Regions from separate parts of the Paenibacillus salivarius genome, predicted to be linked through region 1. Evidence: predicted binding sites of a transcription regulator. Region 1 holds the regulator's gene; each other region holds the start of a gene.

Region 1 (7,873 bases):
CGTGAGGCACATACCGTGTTTTACGACTTGTTTGCCGTTGACCCAAACATGCTCTACGTCTTTGGCTCCGCCCGAGTATACCACATGGGATATATAATCGGTACGCGGCAGGAAATGGGCCTGCTCCGTATTTACCGCAATGAAGTCGGCTTTCATGCCTGCCGCCAATCTACCGGTGTCTTGCAAATAGAGCGACTTCGCCCCGTACTCCGTTCCCATCCGCAGCGCTTCCCGTGCCGGAATGGCTGTCGGGTCACCGGAAACCCCTTTATGAATCAAAGCTGCCAACCTGATTTCCTCGAACATGTCGAGGTTGTTGTTGCTGGCCGGACCGTCCGTGCCGAGCGATACCGTAACCCCGGCGGCAAGCAGTTCCGGAACGCGGGCGACGCCGCTGGCCAGTTTGAGATTGCTGCCCGGGTTGTGGGAAACGGCCACCTTGTTAGCAGCCAATATTTCGATTTCCTCGTCGTTCAGATGAACGGCATGAGCGACCAATGACGGACGGCTGAACAACCCAAGGTTCAGCAAATGCTGAACCGGCCGTACTCCGTAATCCGCCACATTTTGTTCCACCTCTGCCCGGGTTTCCGACATATGCGTATGTAGCGGCAAATCCAGGTCATGCGCCGCCTGAACGATTTTTTCGATATAGTCCGGCGGACAGGTGTAAGGAGCATGCGGCGACATCATCGTCGTAATCCGTCCGTCCGCCTTTCCGTGCCAGCCTTTGGCGAACGCAATCGCGTCTTCCAGTTTATGCTGCTGCACATCCGGCGGGCACAAGCCGATCACTCCGCGCGTGAGCACGGCTCGAATGCCCGACTGCTCCACGACGGAAGCTACCTGATCCATATGATCATACATATCCAGGAAAGTCGTCGTGCCGCCTTTCAGCATTTCCAAGACGGACAACGCAGTCCCCCAGTATACATCATTGCCGGTAAATTTCGCTTCCATCGGCCACATTTTGGTTTGCAGCCACTCCTGCAGCACCATGTCGTCCCCGTAACCGCGCAGCAGCGACATCGCCGCGTGCCCGTGCGTATTGACCAGCCCCGGGAGGAACAGCAAGCCTTTGCCGTCAAAGGTTTCCGCTCCCTCCACGCCTTCCGGGCGCTGCTCTCCGATATAAGTAATGGTACTGCCTTCGATCAACATGTAACCGCGGATGACCGGTGTTTCCCGGTCAGGCACCGCGAAGGTTCCGTCTTTAATCAGCCACTTTCGTGTCATGTTCTTTTAATTCCTTTCCGCCATCCAGATAGTAAGCCAAGCTCATAAGATCGGTTGTGAAATCGGCCGCATGTACGCGCACGTCTGAAGGGACCTTAAGAATAATAGGAGCAAAATTCAAAATCGCCCCGATTCCCGCGGCAACCAGTTGATCAGCCACACGCTGAGCCTCCGGAGCGGGCACCGTGATAATACCGATCCGAATTTGCTTGTTTTTTACGGTTTCCACCAGCTCATCAATCGGCTGAATCGTTATATTGTTGATTTGGCTTCCGATTTTGTCCGGAGAAGCGTCAAAAACAGCGACGATTTTCATCGTATCCTTCAAGTAAGCATTGTAGTTGGACAGCGCATGCCCGAGGTTACCGGCACCGATTAAGGCCACGTTGATCTGCTGGTCCAGGTTCAAAATCTGGCGGATCTTTTCGATCAAGTAGGAAACGTCATAACCGATTCCCTTGCGGCCAAAGTCCCCGAAATAAGCAAGATCCTTGCGGATTTGAGCAGGGTTTAAATCGAGCTTTTGACCGAGCTCCTGTGAAGACACCGTCGGGACTTCCCGGCGGCTGAGCTCATTTAGAAAGCGTAAATACACGGGTAATCTGCGCACCACGGCATCCGAAATTTTTTCCGACTTCATTATATATTTCCCCCTCATTGGTACGATTTGAACAACGATTACTGTCCGTCTTCGGCGTCCAGCCATTCCGATATGCGCGGAACCATCTGCGTAAGCGGCATATGCTCCATCTTCGGTCCGGGCAAGGAATACAAAAAGTATTTACCGTAGTATGATTCAAGGATGCGTGTATCATAAACAACCACGATGCCGCGGTCTTGAGAAGAACGGACCAGTCGTCCGAAGCCTTGCTTAAATCGGATGACGGCTTGCGGTACGGACAGCTTCATGAAAGGATTTTTCTTTTCCTGCTGAAGCCGTTCGCTCTTCGCTTCCACGAGCGGATGGTTGGGCGGCTGAAAAGGCAGTCGGACAATCGCGAGACACGTGAGAGCTTCCCCGGGGATGTCCACCCCTTCCCAAAAACTGCTTGTGCCTAGCAATACGGATGCTTCTTGCCCTTGAAAACGGCGGGTCAGCTTGGTTCGGCTACCGCTGTCCATGCCTTGTCCGATCACGGTTATGCCTTCATCCGCCAGAAGTTCCTTCAATGGGTCGTACACCTGCCTCAACATCCGGTAGGAGGTGAACAATACCAGCATCCGTCCTTTGGTTTTGGCCGCCGTATCCGCAAGGGAGCGTACCAGGGTGTTCACAAAGTGGTCGTCGCCCACGTTCCCCTTCACGCTCGGAAAATCCCGCGGAATGACAAGCAATGCCTGTTCCCGGTAATTGAACGGGGAGGGGAGCATCGACGTAATCAGCTTTCCCTGCTCGGAGGCATCCGTCAAGCCCAATTGGTCGATCATATATTGGAACGATTTATCGACCGATAAAGTAGCAGAGGTCATGACTACGCTTTTTTTCACATCAAAGAAATAGCCCTTTAACTGCGCGCTGACATCGATCGGAACGGCAAAAATTTGCAGCGATTTGCTTCGGAAATTGCCGTTTCCTTCGATCCAATACACGGTATTGATATCCTCAAGCTTCATGAAGAAACGCAAGGCGTCGCGTTCGGTTCCAAGATCCTTAAGCAGCCCGTTGATATCCGTGATCAGGCTTTCGTAGCCCAAATCCTGTTCGTCGTCCTTCAATTCGGCCAAAAGTTTTTCGCCTTTTCGCAGGACATCGCCCAGCGTGACGTAAATCTGGTTTTCCAGAGCGACGAGCGCGTCCCAACCCTTTGGTTTCTTGTCCGGTCTAAGCCGATAAACGAATTGGCCCGGCTCTCCCGGCGGAGCATCTCCGCGTTCCGGCATAAGCGCAAACAACTGCTCCGACAACCGGTCCCAATGTTCTTTCACATCGAGCAGGGAAGGATACAGATTGTCTATGACGGAACACCACTCCGCGGATTTTTCGGCGCCCGATTGCTGGAGCATGGTTCTCAGGTTCGGGAATTGCCCCGTTTTGCTGTCCTTATAAAGCCGTGTAAGCGTATGAACCACCGTGAAGTATTTCATTTGCAACCCGAGATGTTTTCCCGCCACATCCTCCAAATGATGCGCTTCGTCAATGACGAGCCGCTCATAGGCGGGAAGCAGCTGGTGGCCTGCCTGAATGTCCGTGAATAGCTTGGAATGGTTCGTAATGACCACATCCGCCACCCCGGCTTCATGCTTCGCCTTATGATAATAACATTTACGAAACCACGGGCAGGCGCGTCCCAGACAGGAATCAGATTCGCTGGCCACCGTTTCCCAGAAGTCTCCGCCGCGGTTGCCGAGGTTGAGTTCCTCGTCATCCCCCGTCTCCGTCTGCGCCAGCCACACAATCAATTGCGCGGCCGTCATCACCTCTTCTTTCGGTGTGGCAAAATCTCTTCTACTAATTTTATGTTCAAATTTGCGCAAACACAAATAGTGTTGTCTGCCTTTGAATACGGCCGCGCGGAACGGAAACGGCACGACCTCGGTCAGCAAAGGAATGTCCCTTTCCCTTAACTGCTCTTGCAGATTGATCGTATGGGTGCTGACCATGACCCTCTCGTCCTGCTTCACGCTATGATATATCGACGGAAGCAAGTAACCCAGCGACTTTCCCGTTCCCGTGCCCGCCTCGACCAGCAGGTGCTTGTCCTCGTCAAAAGCTCGGCTCACTTCGCCGAGCATGACACTCTGCGCTTCGCGTTCTTCATAGTCCGGAAGCTTTTCCTTGAGCCGTTCCTTGACCTGCTCCATGAACTGTTCGAACGAAACGTCCTGCAGCGGATTGCCAAGCATGGAGCTTCTCGCAGGCTCGATATCCATCCAGTCGTCTACCTGAAGCGCGAACTGACGGTAATACGTAAACCCGTCCGGACTTGGTTCCGAATTCAACTGCCTTTCCTGCAGCATCGCATCAAAAAACCAGCCCAAGTCGCTATCCTCCCCGGCAAATAAATCCGCCAGCCGTTGAAGGACAATTAAGGGTAATCCGGCCAATTCTTCCAGGCACTTCAAAAAAATAAGCGCGGTCGCAAGCGCATCGCTGTCCGCCTGGTGAGGACGTTCATGCTCCACCCCGAATTCGGAGGCGACCATGCCCAGCTGGTAAGTCGTTAACGACGGAAAAAAGATTTTCAAAAAATCCATCGTGTCGAGAATCCGCCCGGTAAAAGGCAAATATCCCGATTTATCCAGAGCGCTCTGTAAATAGTTGAAGTCAAAAGCCACATTATGGCCGACGAGAACGGCGTCATCCAGCAAAGGGACGAGTTCCATCATAACTTCATCCAGCTCCGGCGCATCTTTGACGTCATCTTCCGTAATCCCGGTCAGTTTCGTGATAAACGGCGGGATCGGGATGCCCGGTTTTACATAAGAATGAAAAACGCGGGAAACCGTCAAACTATCATCTATAATGGCAAGCCCCACTTGAATAATGACATCAGAGGACTGGTTGCCTGTCGTTTCAAAATCGAGTACGGCATATTTCATTACTTCATATGTCCCTTTCGTTCCAGTCTCTTTTAAAGCATAACAGAAGTAGGCCGTTTTGAAAATTGTTCACATTTGGGGCTTCCCGGCCGAAGGACAAAACAAAAGCGATGCGTTCCTGTTAGGAAACTAAGCATCGCTCCTCGTTCTTACAACAATGATGTCAGTTCATTCCCGTATTTCAGCTTGCCGGAGCTGTGCATGCACGCCTCCAGGTTTGCCAGCGGCTCCGCAAGCGAAGGGTCGTGAACATGGGCCAGCGTAAAATATTCCTTCGCTTTGGTTCTAACGCCCCGCTGCGCTTCGATGCATCCGAGCGCATTATAAATAATGGATCTGAGGCGTTTATTTTCGGTGCCCTCCAGCACCTTCCAGAAATGCGGCACGGCTTCCCCGCACTCGTCAAGATACATATGGCACATGGCCAGGTAAGTCCGAGCCACGGCACTGTCCGGAAACTCGTCGAGCACCGCGCGAAATTGTTCCAGAGCCTGGCGGAACATCAGCAGCTTGTAATAGCCTTGCCCTTTTACGAACGCACCGCATTTCATTTCGGGAATTTCGCAGCTGCCGGCCAAGCTGGCCCAGGTTTGACGGAATTCGGCCATTTTTTCTTCAAAGTTCAGCCATTCTTCAATGATGCCGTCGCTCATCGCTTTGAGCAGATGCCATTTCCTTGCCAGCTCCTGCTTTTGATCGCCGATGGCAACCGGGTAAAATTTTATGATATCATCCAACATTTCATTCATTTCCGCAAACATATGCTGAAACATCATCCGCATCCCACCTTTAACGAAAATGAAATCAGTGCGCCATGTATTCATTTTTTGTTTCGGGCGCCGATTTCATTCCCGCAGGCAGTAATTGCATAGCGGGCCTCAGTTAGCGGACGGTGGCGTGCAGCTCCTGGCTGGCCGTTTCAACCGGACGGTTGTTTTCATCCACGAACACTACCGTCGGTTTATGGGTTTTCAGCTCTTCCGCCGACATTTGGGCATAAGAAATAATGATGACGTTATCGCCGGGCTGAACCAATCTCGCAGCCGCTCCGTTCAGGCAGATGACGCCGCTTCCGCGAGGTCCGGGAATGACGTAGGTTTCCAACCGAGCCCCATTATTGTTGTTAACGATTTGCACTTTTTCGTTTTCAAGCAAATCGGCCGCTTCCATCAGGCTTTCGTCGATCGTAATGCTGCCGATATAGTTCAAATTCGCTTCGGTGACCGTAGCCCGATGAATTTTTGATTTCATCATCGTTCTATACATGGAGATTTTCCCCCTTCTTCGTTAAAAGGACATTGTCGATCAAACGCGTTTTCCCGAATTTTACCGCCAGCGCCACCAAAACGTCTCCTTCAACATCCCGAAGGGAGGCGTTTTCTTCCACCGCGCCTAGCGCCGGAAAATGCACGATTTCCACATAATCGATGACGGCCAGCGGCTCCGCCATAATCGCTTCCTCAATCGCTTTGCGCGCCTCGCCTGTGATGATTCCGTCTCCCGCTGCCACGGAGGCCTGCAGTCGAAGCAAGCTTCTTGACAGAACAAGGGCCGCTTTGCGTTCTTCGTCGCTTAAATAGACGTTTCGCGAGCTCAACGCCAGTCCGTCGCTTTCGCGTACGATCGGGCAAGGCACGATGCTGACATCAAAGTTGAGATCCTGAACCATTTGAGCAATCACGGCCGCTTGCTGGGCATCTTTTTGTCCGAAATAAGCGTTCGTCGGCCCCACGATGTGAAGCAATTTGCCCACTACCGTCGTCACGCCGTCAAAATGTCCCGGTCTTGAGGCACCGCACAGCCCTTCCGTCAAGCCCTCGACTCTGATTTTAGTCTTGGTCGGCTGAGGGTACATTTCTTCCACGCTCGGCAAAAAGACCGCGTCCACCCCTTCACGTTCGGCGAGCGCCAAATCCTTCGCCTCATCCCGCGGATAACGCTCGAAATCTTCATTCGGACCGAATTGGATCGGGTTGACGAAAATGCTAAGCACCACGATCTCGTTTTCCTGCCGTGCCCGGCGGAGCAGGCTGGCATGGCCTTCATGCAAATATCCCATGGTAGGGACAAGACCCGTTTTCGGAAACTTCCCTTCCCGGGCGCCGCGAACTCTTTCTTGTTTCAAAAATGTTTTCAAGGCTCCGATTTCCCTGAATACGTTCATTGACCGGCTTCCACCTTCCCTTTTCCGTATAACGATTCAAGCACGCCATCTTCGGCGGAGAACACGTGTTTTTCTTCCGGAAAAGCTTTATTTTTCACATCATTCACATACTCTGCGATCCCGGTGCGAATTTGGGCACCGATGTCGGCATACGTTTTGACGAATCGTTTCTCGCGGTATTCCGGAGTGTATTTCAGCAAGTCGTGGAAAACAAGCACCTGCCCGTCCACGCCCCTTCCTGCTCCGATCCCGATCGTAGGCACGCTGATTTCCTTCGAAATTGCCGCGGCCACTTCGTCGGTGACCAGCTCCAGCACGATGCCGAATACGCCGGCCCGCTCCAACGCCTTGGCATCCTCCAGCAGCCTCCGGGCGTCCTGCTCATCCTTGCCCTGCACGCGGTAACCGCCGATCTGGTTCACGGATTGCGGAGTCAGCCCGATATGCCCCAGCACCGGCACGCCGGCCTGAACAATGGCCTGAACCGACATCGCAATCTCCGCGCCGCCCTCCATTTTCACGGCATGGGCGCCGCCGTGTTGCATAATCTGACGGACTGTACGCAGCGTCTCGTCGATGCTTCCGTGATATGTCATAAACGGCAGGTCGGCTACGATAAACGTATGCTGCGCGCCTCTGGCAACCGCCCGGGTATGATATACGATGTCCTCGGTCGTAACCGGAATCGTCGAGTCATACCCCAGCACCACATTGCCAAGCGAGTCGCCGACAAGCAGCACATCGACCCCCGCTTCTTCCGCAAGCCGTGCGGAAGGATAATCATACGCGGTGATCATCGTGATCGGTACGCCGTCCCGCTTCATTTTTTTCATTTTCACAATGTTCAATGCCTGTTTTCCTACCATCTTGCTTTCCATCTCCCTTTGGTTTACTTTGCCGGGATACCACATCAATTATGGCACGACAAAAAAA
Region 2 (7,873 bases), 2.7 Mb from region 1:
TCTCCGATGCCGTTATCGTTGACTTCTTTATAGTAGAAGAGCAGGGATTTATCGGAAATGTACGTAAACGAATCTACGTCCTCGTCCAAGCTTTTCCGATTGGCCGGTTTGCCGTCAACCATCTCGAAGGAGACCAGCTCACGGTCTTCCTCTTCGTTCATCTCAATGGCATAAAGCGTTTTGTTGTCCGAAGACAGAACCGGGGAATAAAGGGATACATCATCTTTCAGGAACGTGATGTCGCCTTTCAGGTCCTTGGCGAGATAAGTCAGGCTGGATGCGGAGATGTTGTCGCTATAAGCGTACGAGACCTCATCCACATAGTCGATCTCCGACAGCAGGACCTTTTTCATTTCCTTACGGTCATTTTTGTTATAGAAAATCGTTTGTTTACCTACATCCACGAAAGTAGCGTACGAATAATCGTCCGTAATTTTGTTGCCCTTACCGTCCGTGAACAGGTACAGCGAGTAGGAAACATCCGTGTATTTGGCTTCGCTTAATTCTTGACGCATTTGATCGCGCTGCTGCTTTTCGTAATACCGGTCGCTGGCGTCATAATAAGCGTCGTAGTCCGTGTTTACAACGTCCTCGTAATAGGTTTCTCCGGTCCACCAGTCCGTGTACGGCATTTGCTCAATGGTCTGGAAGTCCTCCATCACAGGCTCGGCAAGATTGGCATCCCCTGCGGCCATATCGTCCTCGACCAGGCTGGAAAGGGCTACTTCCTTTTCAACGGCTACTTTGTAATAGAAGGAATTGTCGATAATACCGGATTCGATGCTGTCGATATCGGAAACAAGCTTTTCTTTGTCCTTGCCATATTTTTTCGCGTAGAGCGTAAGGGCGTTCTTTTCTTCGTCTTCAACTTGCTTGGTGTAATAAATATCCCCGCTGTCTCCGTCAAACTGCTCGACATCAGAGATGTCGGAGTCGATTTTCGTTTTGTTTTCCAGCGTGGACTTTTCCACGACATATAAATCCGTTTCGCCGTCGTTCACTTTGGTGTAAAAGATCGCGGATTTGTCGTCCGAGTACCAGTAATTGGTGACATCGTTATCCACGAGGGTTTCCTCGCTGAGGTTGTGGACGTACAATTTGCCGCTCTCGTTATCGCCGTTTCCTTTCGCGTACAGGACGGTCTTTCCGTCACCGCTGATGATAAAGGCTTTATAATTCATGCCGGTGATATTTGAAGCGAGTTTGATTCCTTGTTCGTCTTCGTCAAAGCTGGACGCCTTCTTGTTCAAATCGCGATAATACAGCGTAGCCGTATCGTCATCCTTGATCCGTTTGATGAAGAACATCTTGTCCTTGGCGTCATTCAGCTGAACAAGGCCTTGCATGAGGAAGCGTTTATCGAAAATGGATTCCGAACCCCAATCCTCCTCGTCGCCCGAGCCTTCCACAAGCTTGCTGGTGAGCTCGATCGGTTCCTTTTCATTTTCCAGTTTCATCAGGATCTCATTTTTCCCGAAAAAGACCACCGGGTCCTGTTTATCCTTGGAGGACAGCATCGGAAGCAGAATGAAGACGACCGCGAGAGCCACGACCGCAGCTCCGAGAACGCCGCCGATGATCAGCTTGTAGCGGTTCAGAAATTGAAGGAAATTAAACTTGGAGACGTTTGCGGTCTCCGACGGCATGGCCGGCTGTCCGGAAAAGCTTCCATTCTCGGCAACCATGACGGGTACCACGGGAGGCGCCACGACGGGAACCGCCGATGGCGCGGCCGGGATTGCAGCGGCGGTCTGTTCAGTCACGGGCTCCAAAACGGGAGCGGAAGCTGTCTCGAAAACGGCTTCGGAACCATCTCCCTCCTGGGAATCACCGAGCGGAGCGGCGGCGCTGGCAGCCGTCTCAACAGCTGCTTCTTGTAAAGGCATCCCTTGAACAGATGCCGCCGATTCCGCGGTCTCCTGAGGGGCGCTATGCGGAACCCCGGTTTCCGGAGCCGCCGTTGCTTCGATCGGCTGTTCCTGCGCGACGGGCTGCTCGATCTTTGCTCCGCAGCTCCCGCAGAACTTGGCTTCGGATGGAACGGGTGAATTACAATTCGAACAATGCAAAATAATTCTCCTCCTTGAAAATGTTCAGAAATTTTATGTGGTGTGGCAATGTTCCCTAAAACTATTTGCAGGCCGTGGTCTTGGTGTAAGTTTCATCGATATAGCACGTCTCCGGAACCTTCGTTTCCTCGGTGGAATCGACAAGCCAAACTCCGTTTTGTTTGACGACATTATAGGTGTAAGAAGTGCTCTTGTATGCCGTATCGGACAGGGCTCCATTTTTATAGATCGTACGTTTGAAATATTTAGTGACCTGAAGCTGGTATAGGTCGTCCGAAACTTTTTTGGCATCCAGCAGCTTGTAGATCGGTATGCTGAACGTCGTTTCCGAACCGTTTGCCTTTGCCTGATTCAGTGCGATCAGCTGGTCGTTTACGATTTTGTACACGGCATTTTTCGAAGTCGTGTCATAGGTGACGTATGGTTGGAGATAGCTTATATCTCCCGAGCTCATCGACGCCGACCAGTTGATTTGATAGTTTTCCATCGCGCGCGCCACTTCGGGATCATCGATCAGCTTTGGAGTTACGGTGACGCCGGCTTTGGCGAAGTATTTGCCGTTTAAAAGAGACAGCGCTGCGGTGCGCGGTTCCTTCTTGTCGATGTCGGAACGGTACTTGACGATATACTGCGCCTTTTTCTTTTTAAAAATAGACTGATAGAATTGGCCGAGCTGCCCGATATCGGAGCCGATCGAAATATAATCGCCGTTCGTTCCTTTCGTAATGGCTTCAAGCTGGTCATCCTGCTCAATGCCGACCGCGTACACCGGAACGCCCAATTGGTTGGCGTTATGAATGACCGTCTGCGGATTCAGGTAATCCCGGTTTTCGATATTCTCGTTGCTGCAATTTTCCTGGCCGTCCGTAAATACGACGACATATTTGGAGCCGGTCTTCCCGTTGTAGGCGGTGTTGTGGACGGCTTCGTCGATCGCCCGGTACAGGGCCGTACATTGCCCTTCGGCATTCAACGCATTGATTTGAGGCTCGATCTCTTCCGGGTTGCTCGTGAAATCGGACTGCATCATCTCCGAAGCCCCCGCAAAGCTCATAAATCCGATCAAGTCGTTTTCGGTCATCGAAATGTTGCCGACGAATTGCCGCGCCTGCTGTTTGACGAGGTCCATCCTGTCCGCCATGCTGTTGCTGTTGTCCATCACGACATTGATGCTGAGGGATTCGTTCACCTCTCCCATTTTGGCAGCTTCGGTAATGGCGACCGGCTTGTCGTTTTCCGTAAGACGGAACAAACCGGCTTCAGGATCCAAGTTCTCCATTAGATTTCCAAAAGAGTCGTAAAGGGAGAAATAGACGCGGATCTCGGGATACTGGTCCGTGTTGTAGCTGACTTCACTCATTCGCAGCGATAAAGGCTGAGGCACCTCGTAGCCGGATTCGGACTGTTTGCCGCGGAAGGCGATCATCAGTTTTCTTTTGTCTGTCGTGCCCGGTTGTTTATGTAAGTTTGCCGCTTGATATGTAATGATCAGCCGTTCATCCTGATCTGCGGAAGGCGTTACCTCCGTGATGGTTTGAGGTGCTCCCTCCTCCGTGATGGAGAAGTCCTCCTTGGCGTATAAGTCCCTGTTTCCGTTTCCGATATCGACCGATAATGTGACCACGGGAAAACCGGAGGTATCGACATCGCGGATTTCAAGGACATCGCTAATCCCGGTCTCGTTCGCGTTCTCTCCGGAACCGTTCCGTGCCGAGTTGCTAGAAAGCGAAGCGTCCGAATTTCGAGCTTCCTGCTTTCCGGGAAAAATGGATGAAAAAAGAAAATATCCGCCCGCCAAGACTACCAGAAGGGCTGCGGTCAAAGCCGTAAAAAGGATCGCTCCGCGCTTCCCCGGTTTCGGGGGAGATTGGTTCACGACGGGTTCCGCTGTCCCGATGACCGCAGGGTCCGATGGTGAACTTGAATTCTCCGTGGGCGGTTCAACGGAAGTCCCGGGCCGCTTTTCTGCCTGGACGTCGTCTCCTTTGGCGGTGATCCCCGTGTTGTCCGGCGATTCCTTTCCGATCGGCTCTCCGCAACTTGTGCAGAACGACAGGCCCGCTGAGAGAGCAGTCCCGCAATGAATACAGTACATGGAAATGACAACCCTCCCAAAAGACTATAAAAATAGTATGTTTTATAGGTAATAAGACTTAAATCAGTATATCATCCCTAGTTCATGAATTCGACAAGTTTTTTTCTATTTTGACTTTGGCGGGAGTGTAGTATAGAGGCCGGGGGAGAGACTGATTCGTAGATGTTTATATCATTCAAGTTTCGGAGGGATCGGAATGAACAAAACACCATTGTCGAATGCATCCAAGCGGCAGCCTTCGCAGGACGGACCGAGAATCAGCCGGGAGAAGGCGACGATCAAGCATATGATTCATATTTATTGCAAGAGGCTGCATCGGGATTTACGTACGGATGACGGGCTATGCCCCGAATGCCTGAAGTTGGAAAGCTACGCGATGAAGCGCTTGACGTTTTGCCAGTTCGGAGAGGATAAGACGACATGCGTGGATTGCCCAGTCCATTGTTATGCCCCGCCGCAGCGGGAGGCGGTGAAGCGGGTGATGAGATATGCGGGGCCGCGGATGTTGTGGGTCCACCCGGTATTGACCATTCGCCATATGTGGGATGGACGAGCCCGGAACCGGAGGACAAACTGAAGAAGACACAATTTTTTCACAGTCGAAAATAGGGGCCAAACCCGCAATATATCTGGGTTTTTAAGCATTTTTCACACATACGACAACTAACTTGTGATTCTTGTCACAAAATTATTACTTTTACCCCGTGTATCTTCATAATTCCGTGATAGAATTCACATTAGTTAAGAATTATTATTGCGGAAAGAGGGAAGAAAGCTATGGATCCGTTAGTGCTGGCAAGATTACAGTTTGCGGCGACGACGATTTTTCACTTCTTCTTCGTGCCTCTCTCGATCGGCCTGGTGCTCCTGATCGCGATCATGGAAACCATGTATGTCGTCAAGGGGAAAGAAGAATACAAAAGAATGGCGAAGTTTTGGGGGAAGCTGTTCCTCATTAACTTTGCGGTCGGGGTAGTGACAGGGATCATTCAGGAATTCCAGTTCGGGATGAACTGGTCGGACTATTCCCGCTTTGTGGGTGACGTGTTTGGCGCGCCTTTGGCGGTGGAAGCTCTGTTTGCTTTCTTTATGGAGTCAACCTTTATCGGTCTATGGATTTTTGGCTGGGAGCGGTTGTCCAAAAAGGTTCACCTGCTCTGCATCTGGCTGGTAGCGCTTGGAACGACGATGTCGGCTTTTTGGATTTTGACGGCCAACTCGTTCATGCAAAGACCGGTCGGCTTTACGATCAACAACGGACGCGCGGAAATGAACGATTTCTTTGCTCTGATCGGAAACGGCCAGCTGTGGGTCGAATTCCCGCACACGGTGCTCGGTGCTTTTGCGACAGGCGCATTCATGATTACCGGGATCAGCGCGTACAAGCTTCTGCGCAAGCAGGATGTCCAATTTTTCAAAAAATCGTTTACGATCGCCGTGATCGTCGGTTTGATCGCTTCTTTTTCGACAGCGTTGTTCGGTCATCAGCAGGCACAATACCTGGTTGAAACGCAGCCGATGAAAATGGCCGCTTCCGAAGGGCTCTGGGGCAAGAGCGGCGATCCTGCGCCGTGGACGGTCTATGCTCATATCGATTCGGAAAATCAACAAAACAATTTCGAGATTAAAATTCCTTATTTGCTCAGCTTCCTATCCTACAGCAAGTTCTCCGGCGAAGTGAAAGGGATGCATGAACTGCAGGCGGAGTATGAGCAGACTTATGGACCAGGCAACTACATTCCTCCGGTTCGCACCACGTTCTGGAGTTTCCGGATCATGATCGCGGCCGGCTGCTTAATGATCGTGCTCGGCATGTACGGCGCTTATCTGGCATGGCGCAAAAAGCTCGATCGGCCGAATAAATGGTTTTATCGTTTTATGCTTTGGGGTATTTCGCTTCCGTTTATCGCCAATACGGCGGGTTGGGTCATGACGGAATTCGGGCGTCAGCCTTGGACCGTATTCGGTCTGATGCAGACGAAGGACAGCGTATCGCCGAGCGTCACCTCGGGACAGCTGCTGTTCTCGCTGATTGCTTATCTGGCGATTTTCACCGCCTTGGCGGCCGTAATGATCTTCTTGTTCGTGAAGACCATCAAGAAAGGGCCTTATTACGAGAGTGCTTCTGACGATCACTCGGCCGATCCGTTTGCGAAGGAGGGATACCATGTCTCTTAATGAACTTTGGTTCGTGCTGGTAGCCGTACTGTTCATCGGGTTCTTTTTCCTGGAAGGCTTTGACTTCGGGATTGGTATGAGTACCCGTTTTCTCGCCAAAAATGATATGGAACGCCGCGTTCTGATCAATTCGATCGGCCCGTTCTGGGATGCGAACGAAGTTTGGCTGCTGACGGCGGGGGGCGCGATGTTCGCGGCTTTTCCGAACTGGTATGCCACGCTGTTCAGCGGATACTATACGCCGCTTGTCGTTCTTTTATTCGCGTTGATCGCCCGCGGGGTAGCGTTTGAATTCCGTGGCAAGGTAGACAGCGGGAAATGGAAGACCACTTGGGATCTTGCGATTTTCATCGGCAGCTTGCTGCCTCCGTTCCTGCTTGGGGTCGTGTTTTCCGGTTTGCTGAAAGGCTTGCCGATCGACGGCGACATGGAAATGAAGGCGGGCCTGTTCGATATGGTTAATATATATACATTGGTGGGCGGAATTACCGTCGTCGTGCTGTGTCTCGTGCATGGTCTGATGTTCGCTTCCTTGCGGACGACCGGCTCTTTGCGTGACCGGGCCCGCAAGCTGGCCCACAAGCTGATGATTCCGCTTGCCGCTTTGCTGGTTATTTTCGGCGTCATGACTTACTTCCAGACGGACGTGTTTGAAGTGCGCGGTCTGCTCATCGGAATGATCGCCGTGGTCGGCCTGATCTGCTTCCTGCTGGCAGGCTGGTTCATGTCGAAGAAGAGAGATGGCTGGGCGTTCGGAATGACCGGGGCTACGATCATCCTGGCGGTATCCTCGGTGTTTGTCGGCCTCTTCCCGCGGGTCATGATCAGCTCGATCAGCGAAGCGTTCTCGCTGACGATCGATAACGCGGCTTCCGGGCAGTATTCGTTGAAGGTAATGACGATCGTGGCCTTGACGCTGCTTCCGTTCGTGTTGGGATACCAGATTTGGAGCTATTTTGTTTTCCATAAAAGGGTTCATGAAAAGGAGCATCTGGAGTACTGATGGGTCGCGGACTAATGAAGTACAAGGGGATCAAGCCGGTAATGGCGGTCATGGCTGGCCTGACCCTCATACAAACCATTGCTATCATCTTGCAGGCAAAATGGTTGGCGGAGGTCGTCTCCGCCCTGTTTGCCGGCGCCAAGCTTCAGGAACAGGCCGGCAGAATCGGCTTGTTCCTGATTGCTTTTATGGCGCGCCAGGCATGCGGATTGCTGATGCAGAGAACGGCGTATCGCTTTGCGGAGCGGACGTCGGAGTCCCTGCGGGAGCAGGTGTTGTCCAAGCTGTTTGAGCTAGGACCGAGGTTTGCCGGCAAGGAAGGAACGGGAAACCTCGTTACGCTCGTTTTGGAGGGCGTGACGAAATTCCGGAACTATCTGGAGCTGTTTCTGCCGCGCATGCTGGCGACGGGAATTACGCCGGTGCTGGTGCTCGTGTACGTATTTACGCTGAACCGGACGTCCGCCGTGATTCTCGTTGTGACGATGCCCATCCTGATCATCTTCATGATTCTGGTGGGGCTCGCCG
Region 3 (7,873 bases), 1.5 Mb from region 1:
CTGATCACCAGCACCCCGGTTTGGGTACGCCCATCGAGCCGATTCATGATTAACGCCCCAGACGCTCAAGCGTCATTTTATATCCGTCATTGCCGTAATTCAGGCAGCGTTTTACCCGGGAAATCGTAGCCGTGCTGGCACCCGTTTCCGCTTCGATCTGATTGTACGTATTACCCTTTCCAAGCATTCTCGCAACTTCGAGACGCTGGGAAAGCGATTGGATTTCGTTGACCGTGCACAAATCGTCAAAAAAGATATAACATTCCTCGATGTCTTTAAGGGTAAGAATGGCTTCGAATAATTGATCAATCGTTTTATCGTTCAACTTCTTAAGTTGCACTGGAATATCATCCCCTACCGTTACTGTGAACCACAATCCCATTGTACCCGAGCAGAGCACCCCTTTTCAAGCATTAACGATTTCACGCATTACAGAAAGAACGCCCAAAATCCGGCGGTTGCCTACCACAACCGGGACATTCGTCTATACACCCGGTCAATCGACTACATACAGTATTGTATACAAACGCCTAAAAGCGGTAGTTCAAAAAGTCATCTTTTGATCAAAATAAGAAAAGGAAAGTGATACGATGCCACATTATCAATCGCCACACCGGAGCGCGACGCCGCCTTCTTATCCCACCACGGATTATTATCCCGGGCTGAACCCTTATGAAGTCCTGGATTTGGCTCCGCTCAAGGCCGAGGCTTCCGCATTCGCTCCATTCGCCCAGGGAGGCAGTTCCTTATCTCTGCCCGCAGCGGCGGCTACGGAAACCACGACAGCGGCGGCAACCAGCGGATCCGGGTTTTCGCTCGCCAATCTCGGAGGCATGATCGAAAAGTTTGGCGGGATCGAGGGCATTCTGTCCACCATGGGCAAAGTGCAAAAGGTCATGCAGACGGTCCAGCAGTTTGCCCCGATGGCCAAAATGATCGCCGGCTTGATTCCCGGAAAAAAAGGAGCTAAGCTGCTGGGAGGAAATTCCGGCGGAGCCTTGGACGAATACAGGCCGCGCCGCAGACGCGGCAAAAAAAGCCGCAAGGGTACTTCCAAATCGGGATCCGGTTCCCGGGGCCGCAAAAAGACCGGCAAACGCCGCCGCTGATTTCAGCGGCGGCGTCTTATTTAAACCAGCCCCGTCTCAAAAAAGCAAGGATCATCCAAACCGAAAGCACGCCCATGAATCCCAAAACCGCAAAATAGCCGTATCTCCACTGCAGCTCCGGCATATAGGCAAAATTCATGCCGTAAATTCCGGCAATAAGCGTTAACGGCATAAAAACGGTGGTGATGACCGTCAATGTTTTCATGATCCCGTTCATCCGGTTGGAATTCAACGATATATATGAATCGCGAAGATCGGCCGTCATTTCCCGGTCCGTCTCGATCATTTCGCTCAGCTTAAGCAGATGGTCATGGATATCCGCAAAATAAGCCCGAGGTTCCCGATCCAGCTGCACATGCTGGGAATTCAGAATCCGGTACATCAAATCCCGCATCGGGACGATCGTCCGCCGAAGCTTCAGCAGCCGGCTCCGCAAATCGAACACCTGGTTCATCAGCTGCTCGACGGATTCCCTTCCTCCTTGCTTTTCCAGCTCGTCAAGCTCGTCTTCCACGGCATACACGCAGGGAAAATATTGATCCACCAGCGAATCGATGACCAAATAAGCCGCCGCAAACGGGCTTCGTGCCCAAGCTTTCCGCTTTTGCGACCGGTTTAGCACCTGGTCCCATGCCTCATCGAATCCCTTCGTGCTTTGATGGTGGAAGGACACCAGGAAATGGTCCCCGATAAACAAATTGACCTCCGTCGTCCCGAGCGTATCCGGATCCAGCGCATGCAGCACAAGGAACTGATAATCCTCATAGTAATCGATCTTCGGGCGCTGCAGCACGTGCAGACAATCCTCGATCGCCAGCGGATGGAATTCGAAAAACGTGTCCAGCGTCTCCGCTTCCTCCGGCGTCGGTTCATTATAGTCCACCCAGCTCCATGCGTATTTAGAATCCTTGACCGCTTCGAGCGGTATTCCTGGTTCCACCTGGTGATCATGCGTAATGCCCATGATTCGCAGCAAGCCGATCCCTCCTGTTTCCGGCATGGAATATGAATAAAAGCCAACCTGGACGGATTGGCTTTTTTGTCATATGTCATATGTCTCTTTCTTAGAAGAGCACCTTATATATCAATCCCGCAAGCACGGCCACGATCGGAATCGTGATGACCCAAGCGATAACGATTCGTCCCGCCAGCGACCATTTCACCGCCGAAAAGCGTTTCGCGGAGCCGACCCCGAGAATCGCGGATGTGATGGCATGCGTCGTACTCACCGGCAAATGAAGCAGAGTTGCGCCGAAGATTACGGTAGCACCCGTGATGTCGGCCGCAAAGCCGTTAATCGGTTCGATTTTGAAAATTTTCGTGCCCATCGTTTTGATGATTTTCCATCCGCCCACGGACGTCCCAGCGCCATGGCTGTTGCCGCGGACAATTTTACCCACAACGGAACCTCCATATGATCCTGAAAATCCGCCGTGACCAGCGCAAACGTGATGATCCCCATCGCTTTCTGGGCGTCATTCGTTCCGTGCGTGAAGCTTTGGATCGCCGCCGTTACGATTTGCATCGTCCGAAAGCCTTTATTGACCGTATGCGGACTGCGTTTGGCGAAAATCCACTTAAGTACCATCATAACTATATAGCCGACAACAAAAGCGATCAACGGGGACAGTACCAACCCTTCGATGATCGTAATAAAGCCGCTCCAGTTCAACTTCTCCGACCCGGCTCCGACAAAAACGGCTCCGGCCAGCGCGCCGATCAGGGCATGCGACGATGACGAAGGAATGCCGAACCACCAGGTGATCAGGTTCCAAATAATCGCAGCGAGCAAGGTCGCTATGAGCACCTCGAGCCCGTTATCTAGCTTGGCGGGGTCTGCCACGCTTCCGCCGATCGTCTTGGCCACCCCGGTAAACATGATCGCACCGAGAAAGTTCATCACCGCCGCCATCAAGATCGCCGTCCGCGGCTTCAATGCCCGGGTAGATACCGAAGTCGCGATCGCGTTCGCCGTATCATGGAAACCGTTGATGAAGTCAAAGCCGAGAGCCAGTATGATGACTATGATCATAATAAGTAAACTCGTATCCATATTGTTTTTTGCACAGATCTTGTTTCTCTATATATGAATCCGCGCAATCCCAACCTCCCGATAAATCGATTGAAAAGCAAGGCCTAGCTTATGAATTGCGCATAATAATGGATTCAAGCATATTCGCCACATGCTCGCAAGCATCCGTCGTCGTTTCCAGACGTTCGTAAATTTCCTTTTTCTTAATCAGTACGATCGGGTCCGTCACTTTGGCGAACAATTCGTTAATGCAAATTCTCAATAGCTCGTCCCCCTGGTTCTCCAGGTCGTTCAATCGTATCGTATGCTCGCGAATCGCCAGCAATTTCTTTTGAGACAGCAAATGAATGGCCTTTTGGATTTCGTACGCCGAATTACGCAGGATTTCCGCAAAACGAACGATATGCTCGTCCGGCTCGCTCAGGTGGTACATGAAGAAACGGGATACCGTCGCTTCCAGTCCGTCCATGACATCGTCCAACGTCGTCGTCAGGTTCATAATATCGTCGCGCTCGATCGGAGTGATGAACGTTTTGTTCAATTCAACTATAATGGTGTGGGTGTAGCTGTCGCATTTGGATTCGTATTCCTTCATTTGCTTCGCGAACTGCTCCACATCTTTAAATTCCGATACTTGCTGGGCGAAAAAATCAGCGGAATGTACGATCGTATCCGCCATGTTCTCCAAAGTTTCGAAAAAGATGTCCTTTTTCTTCCCTCGCATCTGGGTTCCCCTTTTCTTTATGTGTAGTTTTACACTCCTGTAACACACCTAGAATATCTTAACACAACTCGTCATATTATAGGAAATATTGTCGCAAACATTTCACCGAATCTTTATACTTGCTTTGCTTATATTTACCCTTTTGCTCCCCTTCTTATCCGTTTATTCGATGGTGACGTGACTATCGAAGCTCGGCTCATTAGGGACGACGTTAAAATATGTAGTTCCGGGCACGAACGGAAGCTCTTCATTGTTTTTCACCAAACGGATCACATCATCCGAAGCGTGAACCCATTGGCAGCGGATCACTTTCCCGCCCTGAAACAGAAGCGCGTCGCCGCCAAGATCAAGGTTGACGGCCAGCCGGCCCACATCGTCCAGCACCTTATGGTCGGCGCCCAGCACGACGACATTGGCCGCGGTCAGCGTTTCGCCCGTCTCCAGGTCCGTATGCGGACTTCCGTTAATATTTCGTTTATACAAATTGCTTTGCGGATCGTATTCGTACTTCACCTTGTAATTGTCCAGCTGGAACTTGACCTCTACCGAGTTTGCCGCTTCTCCCTCGACATTATCCTTCGTGTCCCGGAAAAGATAAGCCGGAACATTCGCATCCTCGATCGCATAATTCCGCTTTGCGGCTCCCTCCATCAGCTTTTCCACATTGGAATATAAATTGTGAGGCGCTTTACGCGTCTTGTCCCGCCAGAAATAGGCTCCGGCATTCGTAATCTCGTCGAGATCCTCCTTGTGCTGACGCTGAAGAATGGCGAACGCGTCATTGCTTGCGCCGGCATGGACAAGGACGCCGTGATAGCTTTCTCCGAGCTCGATCATATACGGCCGGATACTGCGGATCGGACCGATCTTCGCGCCATCCGCCCGGCTGTGGTAAATCGCCACCAGCCGGGTAACCCCTCCCTCGGCGAGCACTTCATATACGATATCGGCTCCGTCCAGGCCCGATTGCGGCCTGGCGGCCGGAGCATTGTTCACCATGATCGCCAGCGGGCGGCGGGTGAGCGGCTCCTGAAGAGGCATGCCTGTCAGCGGTGCCTTGTAAGGTGAAACTTCTTCAGGTTCCGATTCCGGAACGGGCGTAACCTCAGGCTCGGCAGCGACGGGGGCCGCGGGCTCGTCCATATTGGAGACGGCCTCACGGCTTCCGCCGCATCCCGAAACGAATAGCAAGCAAAGGGACAACATCAGCAGGATACGGCATGTGCGGGATAATCGTTTTATCATGATTCCTCCGGGATATTAAATGTTGCTCTCATTATACGTCGATTCATGACTCCGCGAAAAGGATATATTGAGGATCGGTCGATCGAACCTTGTGTAATTGTTTAAAAATTAGTATATTTTGTGTAACGATCCAAAGGAGAGGTGTACATGTTTGTTGAATGGTTGAGGAGCAATACGGTTGCGGCATGGCTGTTGGCTATTGTCCGGATTTATCTTGGATATCAATGGCTGACTTCGGGTTGGGGAAAAATCACGGGCGGCTTTGATGCGGAAGGCTATCTTCTCGGAGCCATCGAAAAAAGCGGAGGAGAACATCCGGCAGTGCAAGGCTGGTGGGCCTCTTTTCTGGAGCATTTCGCCTTGCCTGGAGTTGAAGTATTCAACTTTCTGGTTCCCTGGGGAGAGGTGTTGGTCGGGCTCGGGCTCATCCTGGGTCTGTTTACTTGGACAGCCGCGTTATTCGGCATGGTCATGAATTTTGCGTTCCTGTTCTCCGGAACGATTAGTACGAACCCGCAGATGCTGTTGCTTGAGATTTTTATCGTCGTGGCCGGCGCTAACGCCGGACGGATCGGACTCGATGCTTTCGTTCTTCCTTATTTGCGGCGGAGGTTTGGACGGAGAAATTCACACGATTACGGTAGACGCTCATTTCGGTAAATTCCTCCGTCCAGTTTCGACCTACCCGCCGAATCTCCAGCAGTTCAAACTTAAACTGCCGTATTCGTAATCCTGGAAAAGCTTCCGCGCCCGACGATCCGGGTCGGCTGCCCCCATTGCGTATAGCAGCGGGGCAAAGTGCTCGGTCGCATATGACGGAACGGCCTCCCGCGCATGGGGGGCTTTTTTGTCGTATTCGAACAAGGCGCGCAAATTCCAGTTGCTCAACTGCTCCCCGATCCAATCGTCAAAAAGAACCGCCCATGGGGACGGTTCGGCCCCCGAGCGGTTCATCAAGCGCAAATTGTGCACGAGCCCCCCGCTGCCGATAATCAGCACATTCCGTTGACGCAAATCGGAAATCATTTTACCGATCGCGTATTGTTCGGCCGGCGTGCGTGTGGAATCGACGGATAGGGCTACAACCGGGACATCGGCCTCCGGGAACATCGCCTTTAAAATTACCCATGCCCCGTGATCAAGGCCTCTTCCCGAGACCGTCCGAAACGGCAAATTTCCGGAATGGAACAAGGAGCGGATCTCCTGGCTGAGTTCCGGGCTACCCGGCGCTTCATAGCGTATTCGGTACATTTCTTCCGGAAAGCCGTAAAAATCGTGAATCGTCTTATGGACTTCATCTTCCGTCACTAGCTGGACCGGCGAGTCCCAATGGGCCGAAAATATAACGACAGCCCGCGGCGGCTCAAGCATTTCTCGTCCAAGTTGCCGGAGAAAATTCGTATAGTCGTTGCTTTCGATTGCCAGGGTCGGCGCCCCGTGCGCGATAAACAGTGCAGGCTAAGCCATCTTACCTACCTCCTGTCGAGACGGTCCGGATATATCTCCATTCTATCCCGAAAGCGAGCGATTTACCACTTTTTTCAAAATGATTTGAATTTCGTATCCCGTTAAATCATCCAGTTCTGCCAGTCGGTTTGCGCGGCCTCCAATCCACCGAGCCAATCCAAGGTTTTGCGGATCAGCTGATCCCGGGCTTCGCCCGAAGAATACGTGTGGTCCGCCTGAAAGATGATCTCCTTATCGCAGCGGCCTTCCTGCCGCATCCAGAACACCTTCTGAAACAAAAACGCATAGTCGACGGGGATCGTTTCATCGGATGTCCCGTGAATGACGAGCACATCTCCCGAAAATTTGACGGCTTCCTGAAACGGTTGATACGTACCCAAGGATTCGAAGAATACGGGAGAGAGGCGATATCCCAAATAATCGGCGGAGCCCTGTTGAACGGCGCGGTCGTATACTTTGCGCCCCGTGATTTTGACGATATCATTAAACGGGTATCCCACGGAGGACCAAAGGATCAAATTTTTGACCCGTCGGTCGCGCACCGCCGTAATCAAAGCGACCGCACCGCCAAGGCTGTGGCCGATCAGCGTCACCCGGGTCGGATCGATGTCGCTGATGCCGAGCGCGTAATCCAGCACGGTACGGGTTTGGGCTACCATGGATTCGATCCCCTCATTCCCGTATTCTCCGCTGCTCTCGCCGCAGCCGATATAGTCGAACCGCACGACAAGGTTTCCCTGCTTTGCCAGTTCTCTGGCGGTGTTTACGAATAACCGGTCCACGCCGATCCGGCTGCCGACAAAACCGTGGCAGATGACGACAAGCGGTACCCGCCCTTTGCAGCGGCTTTCCCTTTTCACCGCTTCATCCGCGTAATGAATGCTTGCCGTAATCTGCTCATGTTCATGATGAATCGTGATTTGCCGTTCCATGGCCGATCCCTCCTGGATTCCGAATGCTATTTTATATTAATCCGATAAGTTTAATCAGAATAAATGAAGTAAACTTATCTTAGCATCCGTTCGGAGGGCGTGTCAATCGGTTTTATTCATAGGATTGGGCAAAATATTTCCAGGTGAGGTTTTCGTCGGAACCATCCCGTTCGTCGGACAAATCTTCCCCCAGAGCGGATTCCATCATTTCATGCTCACCGAACACTTCCTCCAGATTGCCGCGAGAATTGCTGTTCAACAAATAACGGCGGGTTAACTCTGAATCATAATTGTCCATAGTTCCTGTACCTCCTTTGCCATTTTGTTGTAGTTTCGTCGCAACCTCCCCTTTTTTATTCCCTGT

Evidence for each region. Region 1 encodes Rex, which represses fermentation and respiration genes when NADH is low (regulators of the CRP and FNR family bind a similar motif). Its sites were predicted from a motif close to TTGTGAAATATTTCACAA; they were not measured.
Region 2: ACSFXJ_RS24205 (cytochrome ubiquinol oxidase subunit I) is a predicted target of Rex. The motif match lies at 4,833-4,850, and genes of this name have one in related genera.
Region 3: ACSFXJ_RS04720 (DoxX family membrane protein) is a predicted target of Rex. The motif match lies at 5,200-5,217, and genes of this name have one in related genera.

What each region holds. Positions count from the first base shown of each region.
Region 1 covers NZ_CP195592.1:2,511,100-2,518,972, reverse strand. The annotation lists gene ACSFXJ_RS11380 (amidohydrolase) at 1-1,236, opposite strand, end outside; gene ACSFXJ_RS11375 (redox-sensing transcriptional repressor Rex) at 1,214-1,876, opposite strand; gene dinG (ATP-dependent DNA helicase DinG) at 1,915-4,776, opposite strand; gene ACSFXJ_RS11365 (tetratricopeptide repeat protein) at 4,926-5,552, opposite strand; gene panD (aspartate 1-decarboxylase) at 5,659-6,042, opposite strand; gene panC (pantoate--beta-alanine ligase) at 6,035-6,940, opposite strand; gene panB (3-methyl-2-oxobutanoate hydroxymethyltransferase) at 6,937-7,806, opposite strand.
Region 2 covers NZ_CP195592.1:5,216,068-5,223,940, reverse strand. The annotation lists gene ACSFXJ_RS24220 (zinc ribbon domain-containing protein) at 1-2,069, opposite strand, end outside; gene ACSFXJ_RS24215 (VWA domain-containing protein) at 2,131-4,164, opposite strand; gene ACSFXJ_RS24210 (nitrous oxide-stimulated promoter family protein) at 4,361-4,741, shown strand; gene ACSFXJ_RS24205 (cytochrome ubiquinol oxidase subunit I) at 4,942-6,342, shown strand; gene cydB (cytochrome d ubiquinol oxidase subunit II) at 6,332-7,345, shown strand; gene cydD (thiol reductant ABC exporter subunit CydD) at 7,345-7,873, shown strand, end outside.
Region 3 covers NZ_CP195592.1:1,035,566-1,043,438, reverse strand. The annotation lists gene ACSFXJ_RS04755 (sirohydrochlorin chelatase) at 1-47, opposite strand, end outside; gene ACSFXJ_RS04750 (YerC/YecD family TrpR-related protein) at 50-340, opposite strand; gene ACSFXJ_RS04745 (hypothetical protein) at 591-1,109, shown strand; gene corA (magnesium/cobalt transporter CorA) at 1,126-2,085, opposite strand; partial or broken gene ACSFXJ_RS04735 (anion permease) at 2,174-3,162, opposite strand; gene ACSFXJ_RS04730 (DUF47 domain-containing protein) at 3,251-3,865, opposite strand; gene ACSFXJ_RS04725 (DUF3048 domain-containing protein) at 4,028-5,110, opposite strand; gene ACSFXJ_RS04720 (DoxX family membrane protein) at 5,258-5,770, shown strand; gene ACSFXJ_RS04715 (dioxygenase family protein) at 5,792-6,562, opposite strand; gene ACSFXJ_RS04710 (alpha/beta hydrolase family protein) at 6,679-7,509, opposite strand; gene ACSFXJ_RS04705 (hypothetical protein) at 7,622-7,807, opposite strand.